DNA from 3 places in the Kitasatospora sp. NPDC004614 genome. Region 2 is predicted to be linked to each of the others. Evidence: riboswitches for the same ligand, from Rfam matches in the RefSeq annotation. Region 2 holds a riboswitch; each other region holds the start of a gene.
The links. Region 2 has a riboswitch for cyclic di-AMP ahead of ACFYST_RS09820 (NlpC/P60 family protein). Riboswitches for the same ligand answer to the same signal wherever they lie in the genome.
Positions count from the first base shown of each region.

Region 1: another riboswitch for cyclic di-AMP. It lies ahead of ACFYST_RS14085 (transglycosylase family protein); the one in region 2 lies ahead of ACFYST_RS09820 (NlpC/P60 family protein).
Region 3: another riboswitch for cyclic di-AMP. It lies ahead of ACFYST_RS11910 (peptidoglycan DD-metalloendopeptidase family protein); the one in region 2 lies ahead of ACFYST_RS09820 (NlpC/P60 family protein).

Region 1 is NZ_JBIALR010000005.1:52,361-56,183, reverse strand. It holds gene ACFYST_RS14090 (MFS transporter) at 1-890, opposite strand, end outside; cyclic di-AMP (ydaO/yuaA leader) riboswitch at 1,289-1,455, shown strand; gene ACFYST_RS14085 (transglycosylase family protein) at 1,459-2,610, shown strand; gene ACFYST_RS14080 (CapA family protein) at 2,633-3,781, opposite strand.
Region 2 is NZ_JBIALR010000003.1:81,246-85,068, forward strand. It holds gene ACFYST_RS09815 (NlpC/P60 family protein) at 1-652, opposite strand, end outside; gene ACFYST_RS09820 (NlpC/P60 family protein) at 865-1,935, opposite strand; cyclic di-AMP (ydaO/yuaA leader) riboswitch at 1,946-2,128, opposite strand; gene ACFYST_RS09825 (NlpC/P60 family protein) at 2,465-3,499, opposite strand; gene ACFYST_RS09830 (NYN domain-containing protein) at 3,683-3,823, opposite strand, start outside.
Region 3 is NZ_JBIALR010000003.1:542,074-545,896, forward strand. It holds gene tig (trigger factor) at 1-213, opposite strand, end outside; tRNA gene ACFYST_RS11900 (tRNA-Pro) at 418-491, opposite strand; tRNA gene ACFYST_RS11905 (tRNA-Gly) at 641-714, shown strand; gene ACFYST_RS11910 (peptidoglycan DD-metalloendopeptidase family protein) at 872-1,852, opposite strand; cyclic di-AMP (ydaO/yuaA leader) riboswitch at 1,858-2,012, opposite strand; gene ACFYST_RS11915 (hypothetical protein) at 2,383-2,577, opposite strand; gene ACFYST_RS11920 (PP2C family protein-serine/threonine phosphatase) at 2,965-3,823, opposite strand, start outside.

The DNA of each region.
Region 1 (3,823 bases), on a different contig from region 2:
GCCATCCCGACGGCCGCCACCGCCATCGGCCGGGCCGGTTTCAGGCGGTAGGCGCAGACGTCGCCAACGATCGAGCCGAGGCCGAAGGCGGTGACCACCACGGCCCAGGCGCCGGCCCCGCCCCACTCGCGATCCGCCAGGACCGGGCCGAGCACGAACACCGAGGGCAGCACCACCACGTGGTACACCGCGATCGCGAGCATGCCCGACCACACCCAGGCCCGTTCTCGCACCTGCCGCCAGCCGACCCGGAGTTCGGCCAGGAACCCGAGTCGCTCGGCCTGCTCCGCACTGGCCCGCCCGCCCACCGCACCGAGTCTCGCCAGCACGGCGGCGCTGGCCGCGAAGCTCGCGGCATCCACCATCAGGGCACCGCCGGGCCCGGCAAGGGCGACCAGCGCGCCAGCCAGCACCGGGCCGATCACCAACCCCACCGAGTGGACGAGCCCGCGCAAGGCATTGGCCTCGCTCAGCCGTTCACCGGACACCAGCAGCGGGATCAGCCCGGTGGAGGCGGGCAGGAAGAAAGCGTCCGCCACCCCGAACACCACCATCAGCAGTGCCAGCACCCCGACCCGGGCCGTCCCGGTGAGCAGCAACACCGCGACGGCCGCCTGGACCACGCACCGCACCAGATCGGAGGCCAGCATGATCCGCTGTCTTGGCATCCGGTCCGCCCACACGCCGCCGATCAGCATGAACACCAGCGTCGGCAGCAGGCCCGCCGAAGCCACCAGGCCGACATCGGCGGCCGACCCGCCGATCGACAGCACGGCGAACGGCAGCGCGACGAACGACACCCTGTCGCCCAGGACGGACAGCGACTGGCCGACGAACAGACGGGCGAACTGGCGCTCCACCCGGAGCACTTCGGGAATCAGCACAGCCACGGGCACCTCCACAGCGGGTCGGGGAACAGCGATCACCGCGATGGTAGGAAGCTCCCGAAGCAGCTGTCGCGCGATTTATCCGCAACGCCTGCAATGCCCAGATCTCGCTCAACTCGCTTTAATGTCACGGCATTTGATGACCACCCAGCTTCCAAGCGCTTAAGCGGGACCGTCCGCCTTCCCTCCCCCCGCTCCCCCAATCCCACCGATCGGCCAGACTTTCGCACCCGACCATCGGACCGCCGGATCACCCGACCGCCCGACCGCCCGGGCGGCGCAACTCGGCCGTAATACAGCCGCGATGAGCTTGTGATTGCTCCGTTCGAGTGATTAGGCTCGGTCCGGCCCGCACCGCCGGGCCCCGCACGCGGCAACGCCGAACCCTGTCCGCCGCGTTGCCGGGTCGACCACCACAACCCTTGGACAGGGACGGGGGAACCAGGTACGTCGCCGCCCCCACGGCTAGGGGTGAAGCCGCCGCACCGGCTCCCGCCGGCACACGGCGGCCGGGCCTCCCTCCGGTCCGAACCCGACAGCTCACCTCGCAGGCGTGCGGAGAGGATCTGGCATGCTCTTCACGGGTTCCGGGCGCCACCGTCGGCAGAGCCAGGCGGAGAAAGCCGCCGAGCGGGCGATCGCCGCAGCCGGCGTCGCCGGCGTCGGCCTCGCCCTGCCGCTGCTCGCTGTGACGGGTGCGCAGGCCGCCCCCAGCACGGTCTGGGACCGGGTCGCCGACTGCGAGAGCGGCGGCAACTGGAGTTCCGACTCGGGCAACGGCCTGTACGGCGGCCTCCAGATCACCGCCCAGCGCTGGATCGACTACGGCGGTACCCGGTACGCCGAGCTGCCCAGCGGAGCCACCCGCAGCCAGCAGATCGCGGTCGCCGAACGGATCCTGGCCACCGAAGGCCCGCAGCCGTGGGTGTCCTGCGCCGACACGGCGGGCCTGCGCACGGTCAGCGCCCCCGGCGTGGTGGACAACAACGACTCGGCGGACGAATCGGGTGCGCTGCGCGGCGCCCGCGGCATCGCGGCCGTCAACACCGCCTCGGACGGCACCGTCGCCCCGCAGAACGCCACTCCGGTGTTCTCCGGCCTGCCCGGCTACGACCCGGTGTACCACGTGTACTGGTACGAGAAGAACGGCGGTTGGTTCTGGACCAGCCACCAGAGCCTGTACGAGCGCTACATACAGCTGACGCACCCCCAGCCGCCTGCGGCCACGCCGTCCCCGGCCCCCACCCCGGAAAGCCCGGCCACCCCGACCACTCCGACTACGCCGACTGCGCCGTCGACCGACCCGAGCACCAACCCGAGCCCGAATCCGACCACACCGTCCGACAACCAGAACGGCAACGGCAACGGCAACGGGAACGGCGCCGAGAACGGCAACGGCACAGGCCACGGCAACGACCAGGGCCAGGGTCAGGGTCAGGACGGCCACGGCGGCACCCAGCAGCCCACCACCCCCGACCCGGCCACCACCACGCCGCCCCCGAGCGCCTCCACGCCCGGCAGCGCACCCGCGCCCGCCGAATCCCCGTCCGCCGCGACCCCGTCCCCGCAGCCGTACACCGTCGGCCCGGGCGACACGCTGGCGAAGATCGCCCGCAGCCACGAGCTGAACGGCGGCTGGAGCGGTCTCTACCAGAGCAACCAGCAGGTGGTGGGCGAGAACCCGGACCTGATCCACCCGGGCCAGGTGCTGAACCTGGGCTGACGGCCGCCCGGTCGAGCCGCCGTCACTTCGGGACGGCGGCCAGTCCGGTGCAGCCGCGCAGGCCGTCGCGGCGCTGCTGGGCGGCCTTCGCCGCGCTGCCGGTCTGCGGGACGGGCACGCCCCGGCCGTCGATGTGGGCGGGGGTGAACATTTCTCCGGTGACGCGTCCGTCGGTGCTGATGGTGAGTGTGGTGACGCCGGTTTCGTCGGAGGCGGTGTAGTTCGAGGTGCCGTACCAGAGGAAGTTGCCGAAGCCGTACGCCACGTAGGTGTTCCCGAGCATGCCCGCGCCGAGCATGGTGTGGGCGTGGGTGCCGACCACGGCGGTGGCGCCGGCCGTGGCGAGCTTCTTGGCGAGTGCGGTCTGCGCGGCGGTCGGGCAGGCCACGCCTTCCTCGCCCCAGTGCAGGTAGACCAGTACCACGGGCGCCTGCGCCTTGGCCTCGGTGACGGCGCGCAGCAGGGCCTTCTCGTCGAACGCGGAGGCGATGCCGGCCTTGTGCTCGCCGGCCCGCCACTTCTGGTTGGTGATTTCGTCGACCTGGCTCGCCGCCAGGACGGCGACCTTTGTTCCGCGCACGTCGGCGATGTGGGGCGCGAAGGCTTCGGCCGTGTCCTTGCCGATGCCGATCAGCGGAATCGGGGAGTTGGCCTTGGCGGCGAGGGTGTCGGCGAGGCCGTCGGCACCGAAGTCGACGGCGTGGTTGTTGGCCTGGGAGAGCACGTCTATCCCGGCGTCCTTGAGCGCGGTGAGCGCCTTGGGGCTGGTGCGGAACGTGTAGGTCTTGGGCTCGGGCTTGCCGCGGCCGGTGATCGCGGTCTCCAGGTTGAGCACCGCCAGGTCGGCGGCGGACAGGGTCTTGGCGATCGGCCCGAGCGCGGTCTCGCCGGCGGGGGCGGTCAGCCGGGAGCCGGTCCGGCCCTCGAAGTGGACGTCGCCCGCGAAGGCCACGGTGATACTGCCGGCGGCGCCGCTCGGCGCGTTGTCGCCCGAACCCGTGCTCGGAGCACCCGTCGTTCCCGGGCTGCCGGACGACGCGCCTCCGGCGGAGTCCCCGGCGGGGGCGGTGGCCGTCGTCCCGCCGCCCCCGGATGACGTCGATCCGCCGCATCCGGCGACGGCGGTGAGCAGCAGGACGGCGGCAGCCGTGGTGAGTGGTGCGCGGCGCATGGTGATTCCCCCGGATCGTTCGCTGCGTCGCACTGTATCCGC
Region 2 (3,823 bases):
GGGCGGCCCGGGCGTCGTCGTCGTAGGCGAGCCGGTCGCGCTCGGCGGCGGTGAGGTCGCCGAGCAGCTGCCGGGCCCGGGCGAGGCGGGTGCGGACTTCGTCCTTGGCGGCGGCCAGGCGGTGCCGGGCCTGTTCCAGTTCGTCGAGTTTGGCCGCGGTCTCCTGACGGCGCTGGTCCAGCCGGCGTTGTCGTTCGCGCAGGTCGCGCAGGGTCTCGTTCTGCCGGGCGGTGGCCTGGCCGAGCGAGCGGGCGCCGGCCAGGTAGGACGCCGGGTCGTTGTCGAGCATCAGCCGCAGCGTGGGGTCGAGGCCCTGGGCGCGGTACTGGGCGGCGACCACCGCCCCGAGGTCGGCGCGCAGCCGGTTGAGGTCGTCCTGCCCGGCGGCGACCTGGGTCAGCAGGACGCCGGCCTCGCGCTGCAGCCGTTTCTGCTGTTCCTGGGCGGCGTTGTACTTCTCGGAGGCCTGCTCGGCCTCGTCGTACAGCTGGTCGACCTGCGCCTTGACGTCGGCGCGGTCCGGCGGGTCGGCCGGAGTGGCGGCGGCCGGGGCGACGCCGAGATGGATCACGCCCGTCGCGGCGGCGGTGAGCGCCAGGGCTCGGGCGAGGCGTTGGACACCGGGCAGTGGGGGGCGACGGTGCACTGGCACGTGCGACGACTCCGTTCCTGCGCTCCGGCCTCCGCCGCCGCCCGCGGATCGGACGGCCGTCCGCACGGGGGGCCGGGGCAGAGGTTAGCGAGTCGGACGGATCCAGTCCAAACCCTGACAACTTCGAATATTCGACCGCGAATCGGACACCGGAACGAGAGCGGCCCGGCACCCCCTGTGCGGGGTGCCGAGCCGAAGGCTCCGCGCGGCCGTCAGATCCGGACGATCTTGGTGATCGGCATGACGGTCGCCGACTCGTAGCGGACCTGCGCGCCGGTGTGCGGGGCGTGCACGATCTGCCCGTTTCCGACGTACATGCCGACGTGGTGCTGGTCGCCGTAGTAGATGATCAGGTCACCCGGACGGGCGTTGGCGATGTTGGTGCCGATGCTGGTGCCGGCGCCCGCCTGGGCCTGCGAGGTGCGCGGGATGGAGACACCCGCCTGGGCGTACGCCCACTGCATCAGACCGGAGCAGTCGAAGGTGCTCGGGCCGGCCGCGCCGTAGGAGTACCAGCTGCCCAGCTTGGACAGCGCGGCGTTCATCGCGGCACCCGCGTAGCCGGCCGGTGCCTGCGCCGGCGGGGCGCCGAGGTCGGTGCGGGTGTTGTCGCGGGAGGCGCGCTCGGCCTGGGTGCGGGAGTCGCTGGCGGCCTTGGCCTCGGCCGCCGCGAGATCGTCGCGCTCCTTCTGGGTGAGCGTGTTGAGCAGCTCCTGCGCCTTGGCCAGCTTGGACTGGACGTCTTCCTTGTCGGCCTTGAGGGCCTTCGTGGTGGTGTCCAGTTCGGCGAGCTTCTGCGCGGCCTCCTCGCGCTGCCCGTCGAGCTTGGCCTGCTCGGCCTTGAAGCTCTTGAGCAGGTCGGCCTGGGTGGCGCCGACCGTGTTCAGCGTTCCGGCCTGCCCGAGGAAGCTGTCCGGGTTGCTGGAGAGCATCAGCTGCATGGTCTGCGGCATGCCGCCGTTGCGGTACTGCTCGGCGGCGATCGTCGCCAGGCTGTCCTGAACGGTGGTCACCTGCTCCTGCTGGCGGGCCAGCTGGTCCTGCAGTTGGGTGACCTGCTTCTGCAGGTTCTGCTGCTTCTCGACGGAGGCGTTGAGCGCCTCGGTCTTCACCTCGGCCTGCTCGTTGAGCTGGTCGACCTGCGCCTTGACCTGGTCCTTGGTGGGCGCCGGGTCGGCGTGCGCGCCGGTCTGGGCGGACAGCGCGACGGCGGTGGCGGCAGCGGCAGTGAGAATCGAGACCCGGGCACGGCCGACGGGCTTGGGACGGCGATGGGACGCCACGAAGGCGGACTCCTTCTTCCTCACACCGCCTACCGGGTGAGCTGACGGGTTCGGGCCGGAAGAGACGCCCTACAGCGCCTCACCGGCCGCTCTCGCGGCCGACCTGGCGCCGATTCACCCCGGGGGAACGTGGTTCCCCGGCTCCGTTCGACAGCAACCCCCACAGGGGTATCCCCGTCGGCGGATCTCGTTCTGACGATCCACCCGCTGTGTCACGGACTCGGCGGCGACCTCCGCCGTCGCCCCCCTTGGGCGATCGACTCTGCGGTGGTCGAACTATGACCCTAGTAACCGATCCGTGATCCGTTCAAATCCTTGTCGGAAAAAAATCTGAATCTGAGTCAATTTCGATTACGAAACTGACCGAACGTAAGGGATCCGTTGCGCAGTGCGTAGCATTTCCCGCCGTTCGCCAGGGAAACGCGACGCCCGGACGTGTTCGAGATCACAGCAGGATCTCGACCCGCCCGGGCGTGTCACGGCGTGTCAATTGTCGCCCTGGCGGGCGTATGTCCGGTTTGCCGGACTGTCAGACCCGACGGATGGTCGAGATCGGCATCGCGTCGACCTTCATGGTCTTCACCACGTCACCGGTGTGCGGCGCGTGCACCACCATGCCGTTGCCGATGTACATGCCGACGTGGTGCCGGTCGCCGTAGTAGACCACCAGGTCACCGGGCTGGGCGTTGTGCCAGTCGGTGCCGACGCTGGCGCCGTAGCTGCCCTGCGCCTGCGAGGTGCGCGGCAGCGAGACGCCGGCCTGCGCGTACGCCCACACCATCAGGCCGGAGCAGTCGAAGGTGCTCGGGCCGGTCGCACCCCACACGTACGGCGCACCGCGCTTGTCGAGCGCCCGCTGCACCGCGACCCCGGCGTAGCCGGCGGCCTTCGGCAGGGTGGCCGGGTCGACCCGGTCGGCACTGCGCGAGGCGGCGCCGTCGCCGCGCACGATCGAGGCACGGTCGGCGGCGGAGAGCTGGTTGAGCAGGTTCTGCGCCTGCTCCAGCTTGGTCCTGACCTCGTTCTTGGCGTCGTTGAGCGCCTGGGTGGAGTTGTCCAGCTCCTTCAGGACGTCCGCCGCTTCCTGCTTCTGCTGGTTCAGCCGGCGCTGCTGGTCCTGCAGTGACTTCAGGGTCTCGGCCTGGGTGCTGGCCGCCTGGTCGAAGGAGGACGCCTTGTCCAGGTACTTGTCCGGGTCGGCGGAGAGCATCAGCTGCATCGACGGGTCGACGCCCGCGTGCCGGTACTGGTCGCCGGCCACCGCCGCGAGCCCGGAGGACAGCTCGTTCAGCTGGTCCTGGCTGCGGGCCAGCTGGTCCTGCAGCTGGTCGGCCTGCTTGCGGAGCTGGTCGGCCTGCTCCTTGGCGCCGTTGTACTTCTCGGCCGCCTGCTCCTGCTCCTCCATGAGCTTGTCGACCTGCGCCTTGACTTCGTCCTTGTTCGGCTGAGCCGGCGCGGCGTGCGCACTCACCTGGGCCGACAGGGCGACCGCGGTCGCGGCGGCAGCGGTGAGCACGGTCACCCGGGCGCGACTCGGCTGCTTGGGACGGCGGTGGGAGGCCAAGGCGGTGCTCCTTCTTCCTCTGGACTCACCCGTTAGAGCGATAGTCCGGAATATAGGTTTGACGCCAGACCCTAGTGAAGTCCCTGCCTCCGCGTCCACTCCCGGGGGGCTCCCGGATTCACTTCTCCGCCCCTCTTCACCACACCGACACACTCCGGACGCCCCAACACCGCTGAGTGCCCGTCAACTGCGCGACAGGCGGTTCAGCAGCAGAACCGAGGCCACCGGGCGGGCGCCGGCCTTGCGCACCCCGTCCGCGACCTCCTTGTCGGCGGACACCACCACCACCGGCCGGCCCTGCGGCTCGGCCCGCACCAGGCGGCG
Region 3 (3,823 bases), 460 kb from region 2:
CGCGTCGTTGACGGCCTCCTCCAGCACCGCGCCACGGCCGAAGCGCTGGTCGATGACCCGGTTCGGGATCTTGCCCTTGCGGAAGCCCGGAACGGTGACCTGCTGGTTGATCTTCTTGTACGCCGCGTCGAGGCTGGGCTTGAGCTCCTCGAAGGGCACCTCGACGGTGAGTCGAACCCGGGTCGGGTTCAGAGTCTCGACGGCGCTCTTCACGGTGGGGTCTCCTAGGGGGGCTTGCGGTCAGGGCGATAGGCGGTTGGGGCTGCAATGCTGTCCGTACTACCGCCAGCGGTCCATCCTACCGGTACCACGAAAGTGACTGCGCCCGGCACCGGGTGCACGGCGGAGCGGGGCCGGGGCGGCCGCGCCCCACAACGACAACAGGGCCCCGCCCACGGACGAGACCCTGCCGCACGGTCGGGGTGACCGGATTCGAACCGACGGCCTTCCGCTCCCAAAGCGGACGCGCTACCAACCTGCGCCACACCCCGTGGTGCCGAGCAGAAGAGTACACGTCGGGCCGCCTCCGACCGGGGCGATATTCGCGAGCCGACAGCGCGGAAGGAGTGTGCAATCCACCGGCTCGACCAGGTACCCTGATCCAGTCCTCGCCACCGCGACGCGGTGCGGGTACGCCTTTGCGGGTGTAGCTCAATGGTAGAGCCCCAGTCTTCCAAACTGGTCACGCGAGTTCGATTCTCGTCACCCGCTCCACAAGGCCAACGGCCCCGACTGCCAACGCAGTCGGGGCCGTTGCCGTTGGTCGGCCCGCGCCGCATGGCCGGGGGGCGTTCGCCCGCGCAAGGGCGCCGGAAAGCCCGAAGGCCCCGCGCAGCGGACTGCGCGGGGCCTTCGGGGGGTGAGGCGTGGATCAGACGTTGACGCCGTGGGCCGCCAGGTAGGCGACGGGGTCGATGTCGGAGCCGTAGTCCGGGGTGGTGCGGATCTCGAAGTGCAGGTGCGGGCCGGTCACGTTGCCGGTGGCGCCGGAGAGACCGATCTGCTGACCCGCCGTCACGGACTGGCCGGCCGAGACGGAGATCGAGGAGAGGTGGGCGTACTGGGCGTACTTGCCGTCGGCCAGCTTGATGACGACCTGGTTGCCGTAGGCACCGCCGTTGCCGGCGGAGACCACGGTGCCGTTGGCGATGGCCTTGAGGCTGGTGCCGGTGGCGACCGGGAAGTCGATGCCGGTGTGGTAGCCGGAGGACCAGTTGGAGCCGGCGACCTTGTAACCGGTGGTGACCTTGCCCGGCGCCGGGGCGACGTAGGTGGAGCTGTTGCTCGCGGCGGCCGGAACGGCGGCCGGGGAAGCGGTGGTGGCCGTGGTGGCGACCGGGGGCGCCGCCTGCGGGGCCGGGGCCACGGGCTGGGCCTTGACGGTGCCGGTGGTGGCCGGCTTCGCGGTGTCGGCCTTCTTGACGGCGACCTTCGGCGCGGTGGCGGTGTCCGTGGAGGTGGACTTGGCGGCCGGGGCCTGCGCGGGGGCGGCGGCCTGGCCGTTGATGGCCAGCTTCTGGCCCGGGAAGATCAGGTCGGGGTTGCCACCGACCACGGAGCGGTTGTCCTGGTACAGCTTCTGCCAGCCACCGTCGACGTGCTGCGCGGCGGCGATCTTGGACAGGGTGTCGCCGGAGGCGACCCGGTAGCTGTGCGGGGCGGCGGCCTGGTCGGCGACGGGGGTGGCGTCCACCGAGACCGTGGACGGGTGGCTGCCGGCCTGCTCGGTGGCGGTGTGCGCGGAGGCGGCGGTGACCGGGAGGCCGATCGCGGCGCCGGCCACACCGGTGGCGATGGCGATCCGGGCGATGGTGGCCAGGCTCGGCTTGCGGTGCTTGCCCTGAGCGGACATGAAGGCGTTCCTCTCCGACGCCTGCGAGGTGAGCTGTCGGGTTCGGGCGAGAGTTGCCCGGCCGCAGGGACTGCGGCTTCACCCCAAGCCGTTCCCGGTGGTTTCCGGGCCCGGCGACTTACCTGTGGTTCCCCCGCTCCTGCCGTGGCGTGGTATCTGGTCGGCACCGGACGACGGCAGGACTAGGCGTTCCGTCCGGTGGCCCGCCCGGTCACTGGCCGGGCTGCGGAGGAAGCAAATCCCACGGCCCGTGAGGCTGGCAAACGCCGATCGGCCCCGCTCCCTGGGTCGGGAAGGGGCTGACGATCCACCAGGTCACGCTGTGCCGACACCCTGCTGCGGTGCGCGTACGCGATCATGACAGTGCGCGTACGAACCCCGCACGGTGGGCGACTTCGGCCACCGTGCGCGTTCGGGCGCGGACCTGGCGTGACGTCGCGGGTGAGCCTGGTCACCGTGGGCAGGCCGAATGGACGGCGCGGGGGTGTCTCCCGCCCGTCGTGGCGTGCCGCCGGGGAGCCGACAGGCCGTCAGCCCGCGATCGACGCGATGGCCTTGGAGACCGAGGTGAGGAACTGCTGGATCGGGCCGGCCATGGTCGACTGGCTCAGCATGAAGCCGAACAGGGCGGCGACGATGGCGTGCCCGGTCTTCAGCTGCTTGTTGCGAATGAAGATCGCGACGATGATGCCGAACAGGACAAGCGCGGAGACGGAGAAGGCCACCGGGACTCACTTCCTCGATTCATGGCGGGGGTTCGGTGGAAGCCGGCGTTGGCTCCCAGGCGGAAACCGGCCCCTGCCCCCCGTGTCCCCACCACTCCATCCGGACTCAGTGTGGTCGCTCGTGCTGAGTGCGTAAAGGACTTGCCCGGTCGCTCGGTGCCCGAACCCGCCTGGCAGGACTGATTTTCGCCGACCGCGACGATAGCGGACGGGTTCTGACACCCCGTCGGCGGGCGGTGGTCCGTGCTGGCCTGCGCGGCAAACCGGCAGGCAGATCCAACATCGCCGCCCGGCTCGGGCCGCGTACCGGAATTGGCCGAAGATCAACGTCCGGGTTTGACACTCCGTGGACAGTCCGCGCTCACCGCGTCTGCACCGGACGGAAGTTCAGCGGCGCCAGACCAGCAGCACCGCGCGGTCGTCGTTGACGTGCTTGGCGACGGTGTCGATCAGCCGGACCGCGGAGCCGGGCCGGATCGACCCCGGGGCGGTGGCGACCAGCCGGTCGGCCTCGCCCATCAGCCGGTCCATGCCCTCGGCGAGGTCGCGGCCGGGGATCTCCACCATGCCGTCGGTGCACAGCATCAGGACGTCGCCGGGGCCGAGGGTGCCGCGCACCCCCTCGAACTTGGCCTCGTCGTAGACGCCGAGCAGCGGGCCCTCGGCCTCCTTGACCTCCCAGTACCCGGCGCCCGCGAGACGGTGCATGCCGGGCAGGTGCCCCGCGGAGAGCAGTTCGTACTCGCCGGTGTCCAGGTCGACCACCAGATGGACGGCGGTGGCGAAGCCCTCCGCCCAGTCCTGCCGCAGGAGGTAGCCGTTGGCGGCGGGCAGGAAGTCGTGGGCGGGCAGCGAGCCGAGCAGGCCGCCGAAGGCGCCGGAGAGCAGCAGGGCGCGGCTACCGGCGTCCATGCCCTTGCCGGAGACGTCGGCGAGGACGGCTTCCAGCATCCGTCCGCCGGGGCCGGTGCGGGCGGCGACCATGAAGTCGCCGGAGAAGGACTGGCCGCCGGCCGGGCGCAGCGCGGTGTCGGTGTGCCAGCCGTCGGGCAGTTCCGGGACCCGGCCCTGGATCCGGATCCGCTCGCGCAGGTCGAACAGCATGGTGGAGCCGCCGCGCCAGGGCACGCCGATCCGGCGGCGGAACTGGGCGACCAGCAGTCCGGCGACGCCGACCGCGCCGACCACCAGTGCGGAGCCTGGGGTGACGCCGTGGGTGTAGGCCTCCGGCTGCGCGCTGGCGACG